2 regions of the Streptomyces sp. NPDC090741 genome follow, and region 2 is predicted to be linked to the other one. Evidence: riboswitches for the same ligand, from Rfam matches in the RefSeq annotation. Region 2 holds a riboswitch; the other holds the start of a gene.
What was found. A riboswitch is a leader RNA that binds a small molecule or an ion and turns the genes downstream of it on or off. The one in region 2 is predicted to bind glycine.

Region 1 (7,039 bases), on a different contig from region 2:
TGGAGCCGCGGCACCTGCGGGCCATGAAGGCCGCCGCGGACCGTGAGGCGGGTCTGGTCGAGCAGGTCGTGGCACCGCTTCGGCGGCACCGCAACCCGCAGACCAGGGCGCATGCCGAAGCCACGCTGAAGGAGCTCGCGGGGCTGTCCGTACGGCTCCACGAGGCCTTGGTGCAGACCGCGCTCGGGGTCCGTCTGCACTGACCTCGGGGATCCCCGAGGGGGCCCGACTACCCAAACCTGCCGGGCAGGTCCTAGGGTTGCTGTGTGAACGAGCTCGACGTTGTGGGTGTCCGGGTGGAAATGCCCTCCAACCAACCGATCGTGCTCCTGCGTGAAGTGGGAGGCGACCGGTACCTCCCCATCTGGATCGGACCAGGGGAGGCGACCGCCATTGCCTTCGCGCAGCAGGGCATGGCCCCTGCCCGGCCGCTGACGCACGACCTGTTCAAGGACGTGCTGGAGGCGATCGGCGAGGAGCTCACCGAGGTCCGGATCACGGATCTGCGGGAGGGCGTCTTCTACGCGGAGCTTGTCTTCGCCAGCGGGGTCGAGGTGAGCGCGCGGCCTTCCGACGCCATAGCGCTGGCCCTGCGTACCGGAACGCCGATCTACGGGAGCGACGGCGTGCTGGACGACGCCGGAATCGCCATTCCGGACGAGCAGGAGGACGAGGTGGAGAAGTTCCGCGAGTTCCTCGACCAGATCTCCCCGGAGGACTTCGGTACCGGACCGCAGTGAGCCGTCGGCCGCGCCGTCCGCGCCGCGTGTCCCCGGGGGGCGTCAGCCCATTCGGTTAGCCTTTCCCCGGCATAGGACACGGGAAACCACTCTCAGGGTGATTATCACTCGGCGTGCCGAGTGTGGCGATCGTTGACGCACCCCTGGTGACTGCCTACCTTCGAGGGGGCAGGTCAAGGACGGAGGGTCGGCGTGAGAGTCACGGGCGACGGTACGACCGGGGGCATCCCCGTGCGGAGTGACGGTGGGCCGTACCCGCTCCACGGCAGTGCGGCCGGTTCCGCGCGCCGTCAGCCGGACGGCGCGCAGGTCGCACCGGTGGGCGCGGACGCGGCACCCGAGCAGGTGGGCTACCGGGGACCGACCGCGTGCGCCGCGGCGGGCATCACGTACCGCCAGCTCGACTACTGGGCGCGCACCGGGCTGGTGGAGCCCACGGTGCGCCCCGCTTACGGCTCCGGGACCCAGCGCCTCTACAGCTTCCGGGACGTCGTCGTCCTGAAGATCGTCAAGCGCTTCCTGGACACCGGGGTGGCGCTGCAGAACATCCGGACGGCCGTCCAGCACCTGCGCGACCGCGGTTTCTCGGACCTGGAGCGCATGACGCTGATGAGCGACGGCGCCACCGTGTACGAGTGCACCTCGCCGGACCAGGTCGTGAGCCTGCTCCAGGGCGGGCAGGGCATCTTCGGCATCGCCGTGGGCGTGGTCTGGAGCGACGTGGAGAACGCGCTGTCGCAGCTGCACGGCGAGCGGGTCGACACCGGCGAGACGGTGGTCGGCCACAACCCGACGGACGAGCTGGCGGCGCGGCGCAACCGGGCCGGCTGAGCCCGCCCCGGCGCGGTCCGAAGACGCCGGGCCCGGCCCCGGCCGAATGTCAGTGGCATGAGGCAGCATCGGGGCTGTGAGAGCCGCGCCGACCATCCTGCATCTGGACATGGACGCCTTCTACGCCTCCGTGGAGCAGGCATCGAAGCCGAGCCTGCGCGGGAAGGCCGTGATCGTCGGCGGGCTCGGACCGCGCGGGGTGGTCGCCACCGCGTCCTACGAGGCCCGGCGCTTCGGGGTGCATTCGGCGATGCCGATGGCCCAGGCCCGCCGGCTCTGCCCGAACGGCGCGTACCTGATCCCCCGCTTCCGGCTGTACCAGGCGGTCAGCGAGGTGGTCATGGGACTGCTGCGGGAGCTTTCCCCGCTGGTGGAGCCCCTCAGCCTGGACGAGGCCTTCGTGGACCTGGAGGCGGGCGGGACCGCATTCGACTCGAAGGGCGCCCGGGAGACGGGGGAGCGGCTGCGGGCGGACATCCGGGCCGCGACCGGACTGAGCGGGTCCGTCGGGCTGGCGGGGTCCAAGATGCTGGCCAAGGTGGCGTCCGAGGAGGCCAAGCCGGCCGGGCTGCTGCTGATCGAGCCGGGGACCGAGCGGGAACTGCTCGCCCCGATGTCGGTGCGGACCCTGCCCGGGGTGGGGCCCGTCACGGGGGAGCACCTGCGGCGCGCGGGGATCACCACGGTCGGGGAGCTGGCCGAGGCCGGCGAGGACGAGCTGGTCCGGATGGTCGGGCGTTCGCACGGGGTCGGGCTGTACCGGATGGCGCTGGGGCTGGACGACCGGCCGGTGGTCGCCGAGCGCGACGCGAAGTCCGTGTCGGTGGAGGACACCTTCGACGTGGACCTGCACGACCGGGTGCGGATCCGGACCGAGGTGCAGCGGCTCGCCGACCGGTGCGTGCAGCGGCTGCGGGGATCGGGGCACTCGGGGCGCACGATCGTGCTGAAGGTGCGGCGCTACGACTTCTCGACCCTGACGCGCTCCGAGACGCTGCGGGGGCCCACCGACGACCCCGCAGTGGTGCGGGAGGCCGCGGCGCGGCTGCTGGAGGCGGTGGACACCACGGGCGGGGTCCGGCTGCTGGGGGTGGGCGTGACGGGCCTCGCGGACTACACGCAGGAGGACCTGTTCGCGCAGTCCATGGCGGCGGAGGCGGAGGCAGCCGCGGAGGTGGCCGCGCAGGAAGCCGCGCAGGAAGCCGCCGAGGCGGCTGCGGAGGGCGGGGCCACGGAGCCGGCCGGTGCCCCGGTGGCAGGGGTGCCGGGAGCGTCTGGAGGGCCGGGAGAGGCTCCGCGGGGTGCGGAGCCGTCAGGGGCGTCCGGGGAGCCGGAGCCCGCCCCGGAGCGGCGCTGGGCGGCCGGTGGCGACGTACTGCACGCCGTGTACGGGCCCGGATGGGTGCAGGGCAGCGGGGTCGGGAGGGTGACCGTGCGGTTCGAGCAGCCCGGATCGGCGCCGGGCCGGGTGCGTACCTTCCGGGTGGAGGACCCCGAGCTGGAGCCCTCCGATCCACTGCCCCTCGTGGGGGAGGCCGGGGCGGACGCGACCTAAGGGGTGTCCTCGCCGTTCGCCAGGCGGCCGAAGTCGCGCTGGACGTCCGACGGGAGGGAGACGTCCAGTCCGTAGTGGTGGTAGAGCTGGAGTTCCTGTTCGGGGGAGAGGTGGCGGCCGACGCCGAAGTCCGGGGCGTCCTTGATGAGGGAGCGCTCGAAGGGGACCCGCAGGGTGTCGTCGACGACCTCGCTCGGCTCCAGCGGGACGAACGCGTCCCGGCTGAACAGGCCCGTCCGGACGGCGGCCCATTCGGGCACGCCCGTGGCATCGTCGAGGTAGACCTCGTCGACGGTGCCGATCTTGGTTCCGTTGCGGTCGAACGCCTTGCGGCCGATCAGGCTGCGCGGATCGATGTCGGTCTGCACGGTCCCTCCATATGGTCGCAACTCCTCCGTAATGACTACAGAAGGGCATTTCCGGAGTGCGGGCCACTCGAGTCAGGGCCCAGAACCTCGCTGGTAGGCTGGGTGACGGCTGTTGACCCTGTGCGGGAGAGTCCTCCGAGTGAGTACGACGGAGGCGCCGAAGGAGCAAATCCTCCCCGGAATCTCTCAGGCATACGTACCGCACGTGACGAGGCCACTCTGGAAAGCAGGGGCGGGTACCGGGCGCACAGTGCCGGTTCCCCTCCTCACCGACGGTGAAAGCCGGAATCCGCGGGCCACCCCCGCGACTCCGGTGAAGCTCTCAGGTTGAGATGACAGAGGGGGAGGCCGTCCGGGTGCCCGCGCCGTGGTGCCCCTCGCAGGTCGTACGACCCAGGAGGCCTCCGTACATGACCGCCAACCGCATTCCGCTCTCCCAGCTGGAGCGAGGCATCCCCTTCGAGCAGCGCCACATCGGCCCGGATGCCGAGGCGCAGGCGAAGATGCTCGCCCACGTGGGCTACGGCTCGCTGGACGAACTGACCGCCGCCGCGGTACCGGATGTGATCAGGAGCGCCGAGGCGCTGAACCTGCCCGAGGCGCGGACCGAGGCCGAGGTGCTGGCCGAGCTCCGCTCGCTCGCCGACCGCAACCAGGTCCTCACCCCGATGATCGGTCTCGGCTACTACGGGACCTTCACCCCGCCGGTGATCCTGCGCAACGTGATGGAGAACCCGGCCTGGTACACGGCGTACACGCCCTACCAGCCCGAGATCTCGCAGGGCCGCCTCGAGGCGCTCCTCAACTTCCAGACCGTCGTCGCCGACCTCACCGGCCTGCCGACCTCCGGTGCCTCCCTGCTCGACGAGGGCACCGCGGCCGCCGAGGCCATGACGCTGGCCCGCCGCGTCGGCAAGTCCAAGGGCAACATCTTCCTCATCGACGCCGACGCGCTGCCGCAGACGATCGCCGTGATCGAGACCCGCGCCGAGCCGATCGGCGTCGAGATCGTCGTCGCCGACCTGTCCGCGGGCATCCCGGCCGAGATCGCCGAGCGCGGCGTCTACGGTGTGCTCGTCCAGTACCCGGGCGCCTCCGGTGCCGTACGGGACATCAAGCCGGTCATCGACCAGGCGCACGGCCTCGGCGCGATCGTCGCCGTCTCCGCCGACCTGCTCGCGCTGACCCTGCTGACCTCCCCGGGCGCGCTCGGCGCGGACATCGCCGTCGGCACCACCCAGCGCTTCGGCGTCCCGATGGGCTTCGGCGGCCCGCACGCCGGCTACATGGCCGTCCAGGACAAGCACGCCCGTTCGCTGCCGGGCCGCCTCGTCGGCGTCTCCGTGGACGCGGACGGCAACAAGGCTTACCGCCTGGCCCTGCAGACCCGCGAGCAGCACATCCGCCGCGAGAAGGCCACCAGCAACATCTGCACCGCGCAGGTGCTGCTCGCCGTCATGGCCGGCATGTACGCCGTCTACCACGGCCCGGACGGCCTGCGGACGATCGCCCGCCGGACGCACCGCTACGCGGCCCTGCTCGCGGCCGGTCTCAAGGCCGGAGGCGTCGAGCTGGTGCACGGCTCGTACTTCGACACCCTCACCGCCCGGGTGCCCGGCAAGGCCGCCGAGGTCGTCGCCGCCGCCCGCGAGGGCGGGGTCAACCTGTTCCAGGTCGACGCCGACCACGTCTCCGTCTCCTGCGACGAGACGACGCTGCGCGCCGGCATCGAGGCGGTCTGGGCCGCCTTCGGCGTCAGCGGCTCCGCCGCGAATATCGAGGCGCTGGACGAGACCACGGCCGACGCACTGCCCGAGGCCCTGCTGCGCTCGGACGACTACCTGGCGCACCCGGTCTTCCACCAGCACCGCAGCGAGACCGCGATGCTGCGCTACCTGCGCAAGCTGGCGGACAAGGACTACGCGCTGGACCGCGGCATGATCCCGCTGGGCTCCTGCACCATGAAGCTCAACGCGACCACCGAGATGGAGCCGGTCACCTGGCCCGAATTCGGCCAGCTGCACCCGTTCGCCCCGGTCGAGCAGGCCGAGGGGTACCTCACGCTCATCACCGAGCTGGAGGAACGTCTCTGCGAGGTCACCGGCTACGACAAGGTCTCCATCCAGCCGAACGCCGGCTCCCAGGGTGAGCTCGCCGGCCTGCTGGCCGTCCGCGCCTACCACCGGGCGAACGGCGACGAGCAGCGCACCGTCTGCCTCATCCCGTCCTCCGCGCACGGCACCAACGCCGCCAGCGCCGTGATGGCCGGCATGAAGGTCGTCGTCGTCAAGACCGCCGACGACGGCGAGGTGGACGCGGCCGACCTGCGCGCCAAGATCGAGCAGTACCGCGACGAGCTCTCCGTGCTGATGATCACGTACCCCTCGACGCACGGTGTGTTCGAGGAGCACGTCGCCGACATCTGTGCCCAGGTGCACGAGGCCGGCGGCCAGGTCTACGTGGACGGCGCCAACCTCAACGCCCTGGTGGGCCTGGCCAAGCCCGGTCACTTCGGCGGCGACGTCTCGCACCTGAACCTGCACAAGACCTTCTGCATCCCGCACGGCGGCGGCGGCCCGGGCGTCGGCCCGGTCGGTGTCCGGGCGCACCTGGCCCCGTACCTGCCGAACCACCCGCTCCAGCCGACCGCGGGCCCGGAGACGGGCGTCGGCCCGATCTCGGCGGCGCCGTGGGGCTCGGCCGGCATCCTGCCGATCTCCTGGTCGTACGTGCGCCTCATGGGCGGCGAGGGCCTCAAGCGCGCCACCCAGGTGGCGGTGCTCGGCGCGAACTACATCGCCAAGCGCCTGGAGCCGCACTACCCGGTGCTCTACACCGGCCCGGGCAACCTGGTCGCGCACGAGTGCATCATCGACCTGCGCCCGCTGTCGAAGGCGACGGGCGTCAGCGTCGACGACATCGCCAAGCGCCTGATCGACTACGGCTTCCACGCGCCGACCATGTCCTTCCCGGTGGCCGGCACGCTGATGATCGAGCCGACGGAGTCCGAGGACCTCGCCGAGATCGACCGCTTCTGCGACGCGATGATCGCCATCCGCGGCGAGATCGACCGGGTCGCGGGCGGCGAGTGGCCGGTGGACGACAACCCGCTGGCCAACTCCCCCCACACGGCGGCGGCGCTCGGCGGCGAGTGGAACCACCCGTACAGCCGCGACGAGGCCGTCTTCCCCGGTGGGGTCACGGCTGCGGAGAAGTACTGGCCGCCGGTGCGCCGCATCGACGGTGCCTTCGGCGACCGCAACCTGGTCTGCTCCTGCCCGCCGCTGGACGAGTACGACAACTGATCCGCGGGGCACCGCGCCCGTGGAGTGACCTGACATGTTCGTATGACATGACGGCATGACGAAGGGGCCGGTCCGGGAGAATGATTCCCGGGCCGGCCCCTTCGTCGTACTCTTCCGCGCGCTTCCCGTTCCGTGCTGTCGCCGGTCAGGCCGCTTTCATCACGTGCGCCGCCGCGAGCGGGCGGTGCGGGGCGATGATCTGGCCGTCCGGCAGCAGCTCACCGGTGTCCTCGAAGAGCA
Region 2 (7,039 bases):
ATGTCGGCGCCGGTCTCCTTCATGGTCTTGATGACCTTGTCGAGGGAGACCTTGTGGGTGCCGTCGCCGCGCATGGCCATCTTGGCCGCGGTGACGGCCTTGACCGCCGCCATGCCGTTGCGCTCGATGCACGGGATCTGGACGAGGCCGCCGACCGGGTCGCAGGTCAGGCCAAGGTTGTGCTCCATGCCGATCTCGGCCGCGTTCTCCACCTGCTCCGGGGTGCAGCCCAGGACCTCGGCGAGGGCGCCCGCCGCCATCGAGCAGGCCGAGCCGACCTCGCCCTGGCAGCCGACCTCGGCGCCGGAGATCGAGGCGTTCTCCTTGAAGAGCAGGCCGATCGCACCGGCCGCCAGCAGGAAGCGGACCACGCCCTCCTCGTCGGCGCCCGGCACGAAGTTCACGTAGTAGTGCAGGACCGCCGGGATGATGCCCGCGGCGCCGTTCGTCGGGGCGGTGACCACCCGGCCGCCGGCCGCGTTCTCCTCGTTCACGGCCATCGCGTAGAGGGTGATCCACTCCATCGACAGCGCCTGCGGGTCGCCCTCGGAGCGGAGCTTGCGGGCGGTGTTCGCGGCCCGGCGCCGGACCTTCAGGCCGCCCGGCAGGATGCCCTCACGCGACATGCCGCGCCCGACGCACGCCTGCATGACCCGCCAGATCTCCAGCAGGCCCTCGCGGATCTCCTCCTCGGTGCGCCAGGCCTTCTCGTTCTCCAGCATCATCGCGGAGATCGACAGGCCGCTCTCCCGGGCCATGCGCAGCATCTCGTCGCCACTGCGGAAGGGGTACTTCAGCACCGTGTCATCGAGCTTGATCCGGTCCTCGCCGACCGCGTCCTCGTCCACCACGAAGCCGCCGCCGACCGAGTAGTACGTCTTCTCCAGCAGTGGGGCGCCCGCGGCGTCGTACGCGAAGAGCGTCATGCCGTTCGCGTGGTACGGCAGGGACCGGCGGCGGTGCAGGATCAGCTGGCTCGGCTCGTCGAAGGCGATCTCGTGCGCGGCCCCTATCTCGGTGCCGAGCAGGCGCAGGCGGCCCGTCGTGCGGATGCGCTCCACCTCGGCGTCGGCCGTCTCCACGTTCACCGAGCGGGGGGAGTGGCCCTCCAGGCCCAGCAGCACCGCCTTGGGCGTGCCGTGGCCGTGGCCGGTCGCGCCGAGGGACCCGTACAGCTCCGCCCGGACGGCCGCGGTCTGGGCGAGTACGCCGTCCTTCTTCAGCCGGGTCACGAACATGCGGGCGGCCCGCATCGGGCCGACCGTGTGGGAGGAGGAGGGGCCGATGCCGATGGAGAAGAGATCGAAGACGGAGATGGCCACGGTGGCGGACTCCCTTGTCTGCTCGCGGGGTGGGAGGGGGCAGGAGCGGTGGTGCGGGTGGTTCGGGGGCTTCGGGGGTTTCGAGAGGGGTGATTGTTCGGATTTTGTCCGACAGACGAGCTTAACGTGGTGAAGTGAACGGTTCGTCTGCCGGACCGGGTGCGCGAGGTTGCGGTTAGGCGTGGGTCAGGTCACGTTCCCGCTCCACGGCGGCGTCTACGGACGGCTTTGGTCATGCGAAGGGCCCGGCCCTGTGCAATACGGGGCCGGGCCCTTCCAGGCCGGCGCTTAGAGCGTCGGGTACAGCGGGAACTTCGCGGCGAGCGCGGAGACGCGCGCCTTGAGGTCCTCGCTGTCGTACGCGGGCTTGAGCGCCTGCGCGATGATCTCGGCGACCTCGGTGAAGGCCTCGGCGTCGAAACCGCGGGTGGCCAGCGCCGGCGTACCGATCCGCAGACCCGAGGTGACCATCGGCGGCCGCGGGTCGTTCGGGATCGCGTTGCGGTTGACCGTGATGCCGACCTCGTGGAGGCGGTCCTCGGCCTGCTGGCCGTCCAGCTCGGAGTTGCGCAGGTCGACCAGGACCAGGTGCACGTCGGTGCCACCGGTCAGGACGTCCACGCCCACGGCCTTGACGTCGTCCTGGACCAGACGGGCGGCGAGGATCTTCGCACCCTCCAGGGTGCGCTCCTGGCGCTCCTTGAACTCGGGCGAGGCCGCCACCTTGAAGGAGACCGCCTTGGCCGCGATCACGTGCTCCAGCGGGCCGCCCTGCTGACCGGGGAAGACCGCGGAGTTGATCTTCTTGGCCAGCTCCTGCGTCGACAGGATGACACCGCCGCGCGGACCGCCGAGGGTCTTGTGCGTGGTGGTGGTCACGACGTGGGCGTGCGGCACCGGGTTCGGGTGCAGGCCCGCGGCCACCAGGCCGGCAAAGTGCGCCATGTCGACCATCAGGTACGCGCCGACCTCGTCCGCGATGCGGCGGAAGGCGGCGAAGTCCAGCTGGCGCGGGTAGGCGGACCAGCCGGCGACGATCAGCTGCGGCTTGGACTCCTTGGCGAGGCGCTCGACCTCGGCCATGTCGACCCGGCCGGTCTCGTCGACGTGGTACGGGACCACGTTGTAGAGCTTGCCGGAGAAGTTGATCTTCATGCCGTGGGTCAGGTGACCGCCGTGGGCCAGGTTCAGGCCCATGATCGTGTCGCCCGGCTTCAGCAGCGCGAACATCGCGGCGGCGTTCGCCTGCGCACCGGAGTGCGGCTGGACGTTCGCGGCCTCGGCGCCGAACAGCTCCTTGATGCGGTCGATCGCGATCTGCTCGACCACGTCGACGTGCTCGCAGCCGCCGTAGTAACGGCGGCCCGGGTAGCCCTCGGCGTACTTGTTGGTCAGGACCGAGCCCTGGGCCTCCATGACGGCGACCGGAGCGAAGTTCTCCGACGCGATCATTTCCAGGGTGGACTGCTGGCGGGCGAGCTCGGCGTCGACGGCGGCGGCGACGTCCGGGTCGAGCTCGTGGAGGGGGGTGTTCAGAACAGACATCAGGATCCCCTGTGGTCAGTTGCCGGCGGTGAGCGTGGCGTACTCCTCGGCGGAGAGCAGGTCGGCCGGCTCCTCCGCGATACGCACCTTGAACAGCCAGCCGCCCTCGAACGGAGCGGTGTTCACGAGCGCCGGGTCGTCCACGACGTCCTGGTTGAACTCGACCACCTCGCCGGAGACGGGGGAGTACAGGTCGCTGACGGACTTGGTCGACTCCAGTTCGCCGCAGGTCTCGCCCGCGGTCACCGTGTCACCGACCTCGGGGAGCTGGGCGTAGACGACGTCACCGAGCGCGTTGGCCGCGAACTCCGTGATGCCGACCGTCGCGACGCCGTCCTCGGCGTCCGACAGCCACTCGTGCTCCTTGCTGTAACGCAGCTGCTGGGGGTTGCTCATGACCTGATTCTCCTGGATGCGGGGGAGTGCGAACGAACAGTGGTCTTGCGGACCGAGACGGCCGGTACGGGGCCGGGGACGGCGCCCGTACGGGACCGCCGCGGCACCGGTACGGCGTACGGAGTTACTTCTGCCGCTTGTAGAACGGCAGGGCCACGACCTCGTACGGCTCATGCGTACCGCGAATGTCCACGCCGACGCCGGAGGTGCCGGGCGCGGCGTGCGCCGCGTCCACGTAAGCCATCGCGATCGGCTTGCCCAGCGTCGGGGACGGGGCGCCCGAGGTGACCTCGCCGACGACCTGGCCGTCGGCCACGACGGGGAACCCGGCGCGCGGGACGCGGCGGCCCTCGGCGATCAGGCCGACGAGCTTGCGGGGCGGGTTCGTCGTGGCGCGCTCGGCGGCGGCCTCCAGGGCGGCGCGGCCCACGAACTCGCCCTCCTTCTCGAACTTCACGACCCGGCCCAGCCCCGCGTCGAACGGGGTCAGGGAGGTGGTCAGCTCGTGCCCGTACAGCGGCATGCCCGCCTCCAGCCGCAGCGTGTCGCGGCAGGACAGGCCGGCCGGCACCAGGCCGACGCCCTCGCCGGCCTTGGTCAGCGCCTGCCACAGCTCGACGGCGTGCGCAGGGGCGACGAACAGCTCGAAGCCGTCCTCGCCCGTGTAGCCCGTACGCGCGATCAGCGCGGGCACGCCCGCGACCGTGCCCGGCAGGCCGGCGTAGTACTTCAGCCCGTCCAGGTCGGCGTCGGTGAGGGAGGCGAGGATGCCGGGGGACTCCGGGCCCTGCACGGCGATCAGCGCGTACGCGTCACGGTCGTCGCGGACCTCGGTGTCGAAGCCGGCGGCGCGCTCGGTCAGGGCGTCCAGGACGACCTGGGCGTTGGAGGCGTTCGCGACGACCATGTACTCGGTCTCGCCCAGGCGGTAGACGATCAGGTCGTCGACGATCCCGCCGTCCTCCTGGCAGATGTGCGTGTAGCGGGCGCGGCCGACGCCGACGGTGGAGATGTTGCCGACCAGCGCGTAGTCGAGGGCCTTGACGGCCTCCGGGCCGGTCAGCGTGATCTCGCCCATGTGGGAGAGGTCGAAGAGGCCGGCCTTGGTCCGGACGGCGTTGTGCTCGTCGCGCTCACTGCCGTACCGCAGGGGCATGTCCCAGCCCGCGAAATCGGTCATGGTCGCACCGAGCGAACGGTGCAGCGCGTCGAGGGCGGTCAGGCGGGGGGCAGTGCTCATGGGTGTGGCTCCCGGGTCCCAGGGCATGACATGACGAGGACGTTCCTCCCCATCTGTCATCGGAACCTGAGAGGTTCGCCGAGAGTTCCCGGTCGGACCCGGGGAACGTCGACTTGCACCTTGGGTGGAGCACACGCGGATGCCGTCGCGGTGGACGGCGGCGCGGCTCGCTTTTCAGATCTGCCTCATCCACGCGGTACGGGGCCTGAGAGATTCAAGGGAGGTACTTGCTCCTTCGGCGCCCGGGCACCGCCTCGCGGCGTGCCGGGACTCTCCCGCGCGGATTCAAGCGGCCGGTATGCAGTTGGTCCAGATGGCGCACATCATTGCACGCCGTCCGGGCGATCGGGGGTGCGGGCCCGAAAGAACGTACGGAGGGACGTACGGGGGAACGTACGGAGGGACGTACGGAGGGACGGATGCGGCCGGGATGCGCCGACCGGAACCGGGGGTGCCGGATTACCGTCTCTTTACACTCAGTGGGCATGGGGCCCCTGCGGGGCCCGATTGGGGGAGGCGATCACTGTGCGGAGATTCGGAGTGCTGGCGTTGACCGGGACGGGATCCGTGGACGCGGCGGCGACGGCGGCGACGGTGACGGCGACGGTGCGGAGGGCGTGCGCCGAGGGCGCTCCCGTACGCGACCTGCGCGGCCGGGGCGCGCACGGACCGCAGTGGCTCGGCTTCGCGGAAGGGGACATCGTCGTGGTGTCCGGCCTGCCGGGCGGCGGCAAGAGCACGCTGATCAAGCGGGCCGCCGAGGACGGCGGCATCGACTCCCAGGACGTGCGCGAGCGCTGGGAGCGCCGGATGCCGAGGGCGCTGCCGTATGCGGTGTATCGGCCGCTGGTCCGCTTCGCCCACTACTGGGGGCTCTGGCGGACCCTGCGCTCCGGCGCCTCGGCGGTGGTCCACGACTGCGGAACGCAGACGTGGGTCCGCAGCCTGCTGGCCGCGGCCGCGCGGCGCCGGGGCCGGGCCCTGCACCTGCTGCTGCTGGACACCAGCCCGGAGGAGGCGCTGGCAGGGCAGGCGGCGCGGGGGCGGGGGGTGTCGGCGTACGCCTTCGCCCGCCACCGGGGAGCGGTGGCCCGGCTGCTGCGCGACGCGGAATCGGGCCGCCTCCCGGCGGGCTGCACCTCGGCCGTGCTCCTGGACCGCGGCTCGGCGGCCCGCGTGACCCGCATAGCGTTCCGGCGGCCGTAGACGCCCGTAGACGCCCGTAGACGCCCGTAGGCGCCCGTAGGCGGCCGCGGAGCGCCGAGGGCCGGCCGGTCGGGGCCCCCGGCGGCGGTGTCGGTCCGAGCCGTTAACCTCGGGCCGACAGCATGGGGCGAAACAGCGGAGGCGTACATGCAGGGCGGCGGCTGGCCGGACAACGAGCTGGAGCAGGTGCTCGGGGCGGCGCTCGGGCAGGCGGACGCCGGCGCCCGGATCGTCGAGGTGCTCGGCCGCAGCCGGCTCTGGGTGCCGCTGCCCGGCGGTGGCGGCCCGGACGCGGCCGGCGGCCTCACGCTGCCCACCATGGAGATCAACGGGGCGCCGTACGTGCCCGTGTACAGCTCCGAGGCCCAGTTCCGCGCCTGCGCCGGCCCCGCCATGGACTTCGCCGTGGCCCCCGCCGTCGAGTTCGCCCGCGGCCTGCCCCCGCAGCTCGGCATCGCCGTGAACCCCGAGGGCGCCGTCGGCGTCCCGCTGCCCCCGCCCGCCGTCGCGGAGCTCTGCCGCACCGGCCGGACCCCCCTCGACGGCCCCGCCACCGGCGGCCGCGTCCGGCTCTACGAGCCCGACTGGCAGGAGGACCCGGTGGACTTCCTGGCCGTCGCCGCCGAGGAGTTCCGTGCCACCGGCGTGGTCGCCGCCGCCCACCGCTGCCTGGCCAGCGTCGAGGGCGGGGCCCCGGAGCTCTACATCGGTGTCCGGCTGCTGGGATGGGAGCCCGAGATGCGGAACGCCCCGATGGACGCCCTCGGCCGGGCCCTGGCCCGCGTGGCGCCGCCCTGGCCCGTGCAGTTGATCCTCCTCGACGCCGCGCAGGACCCGGTGGTCGACTTCATCGCCGAGCGCGTACGCCCCTTCTACCTCGCCTAGCGCCGCTTAAGCTGGGTGCCGATACGGGTGGACGGGCGGACGAAGAGGGGTACCGGGTGAGTGCGTCAGGCACGGCCGCGGCCGGGCAGGTCGAGCACATGATGCGCCAGGTGACGCCCGGGCGCTTCGAGAGCTACGAGTCGCTTCTGCACGCCCTCGCCGAGGGCCGCCTGTGGATGCTGCTCTGGCAGGGGCAGCCGGGCTCCCCGGACGCCCAGTACGGCGGCATGGAGGTCGAGGGGCTCGGGTACGCGCCCTGCGTGACCTCCCCCCAGGAGCTGGCCGCCAGCGGCTGGAACCGGGGCTACGAGGTGATCACCGGCCGGGACGTCTCCCGCGCCCTCTACCCGGACCGCTGGGGCCTGTGGCTCAACCCGCACGCCCAGGGCGGCGGCCTCGGCATCCCCTGGGCCGACCTGCGCCGCATCGCCACCGGGCTCGACCG

Region 1: it holds a riboswitch for glycine, as region 2 does, so the genes downstream of both, gcvP (aminomethyl-transferring glycine dehydrogenase) here and gcvT (glycine cleavage system aminomethyltransferase GcvT) in region 2, are expected to answer to the same signal.

What each region holds. Positions count from the first base shown of each region.
Region 1 is NZ_JBIVXF010000015.1:223,506-230,544, reverse strand. It holds gene ACIQU4_RS33035 (MerR family transcriptional regulator) at 1-203, shown strand, start outside; gene ACIQU4_RS33030 (bifunctional nuclease family protein) at 267-740, shown strand; gene ACIQU4_RS33025 (MerR family transcriptional regulator) at 933-1,571, shown strand; gene ACIQU4_RS33020 (DNA polymerase IV) at 1,648-3,126, shown strand; gene ACIQU4_RS33015 (PRC-barrel domain-containing protein) at 3,123-3,494, opposite strand; glycine riboswitch at 3,608-3,706, shown strand; gene gcvP (aminomethyl-transferring glycine dehydrogenase) at 3,905-6,799, shown strand; gene ACIQU4_RS33005 (DUF5999 family protein) at 6,945-7,039, opposite strand, start outside.
Region 2 is NZ_JBIVXF010000001.1:250,781-257,819, reverse strand. It holds gene ACIQU4_RS01155 (L-serine ammonia-lyase) at 1-1,322, opposite strand, end outside; gene glyA (serine hydroxymethyltransferase) at 1,611-2,867, opposite strand; gene gcvH (glycine cleavage system protein GcvH) at 2,883-3,263, opposite strand; gene gcvT (glycine cleavage system aminomethyltransferase GcvT) at 3,388-4,503, opposite strand; glycine riboswitch at 4,688-4,791, opposite strand; gene ACIQU4_RS01135 (AAA family ATPase) at 5,023-5,709, shown strand; gene ACIQU4_RS01130 (enhanced serine sensitivity protein SseB) at 5,857-6,594, shown strand; gene ACIQU4_RS01125 (enhanced serine sensitivity protein SseB C-terminal domain-containing protein) at 6,651-7,039, shown strand, end outside.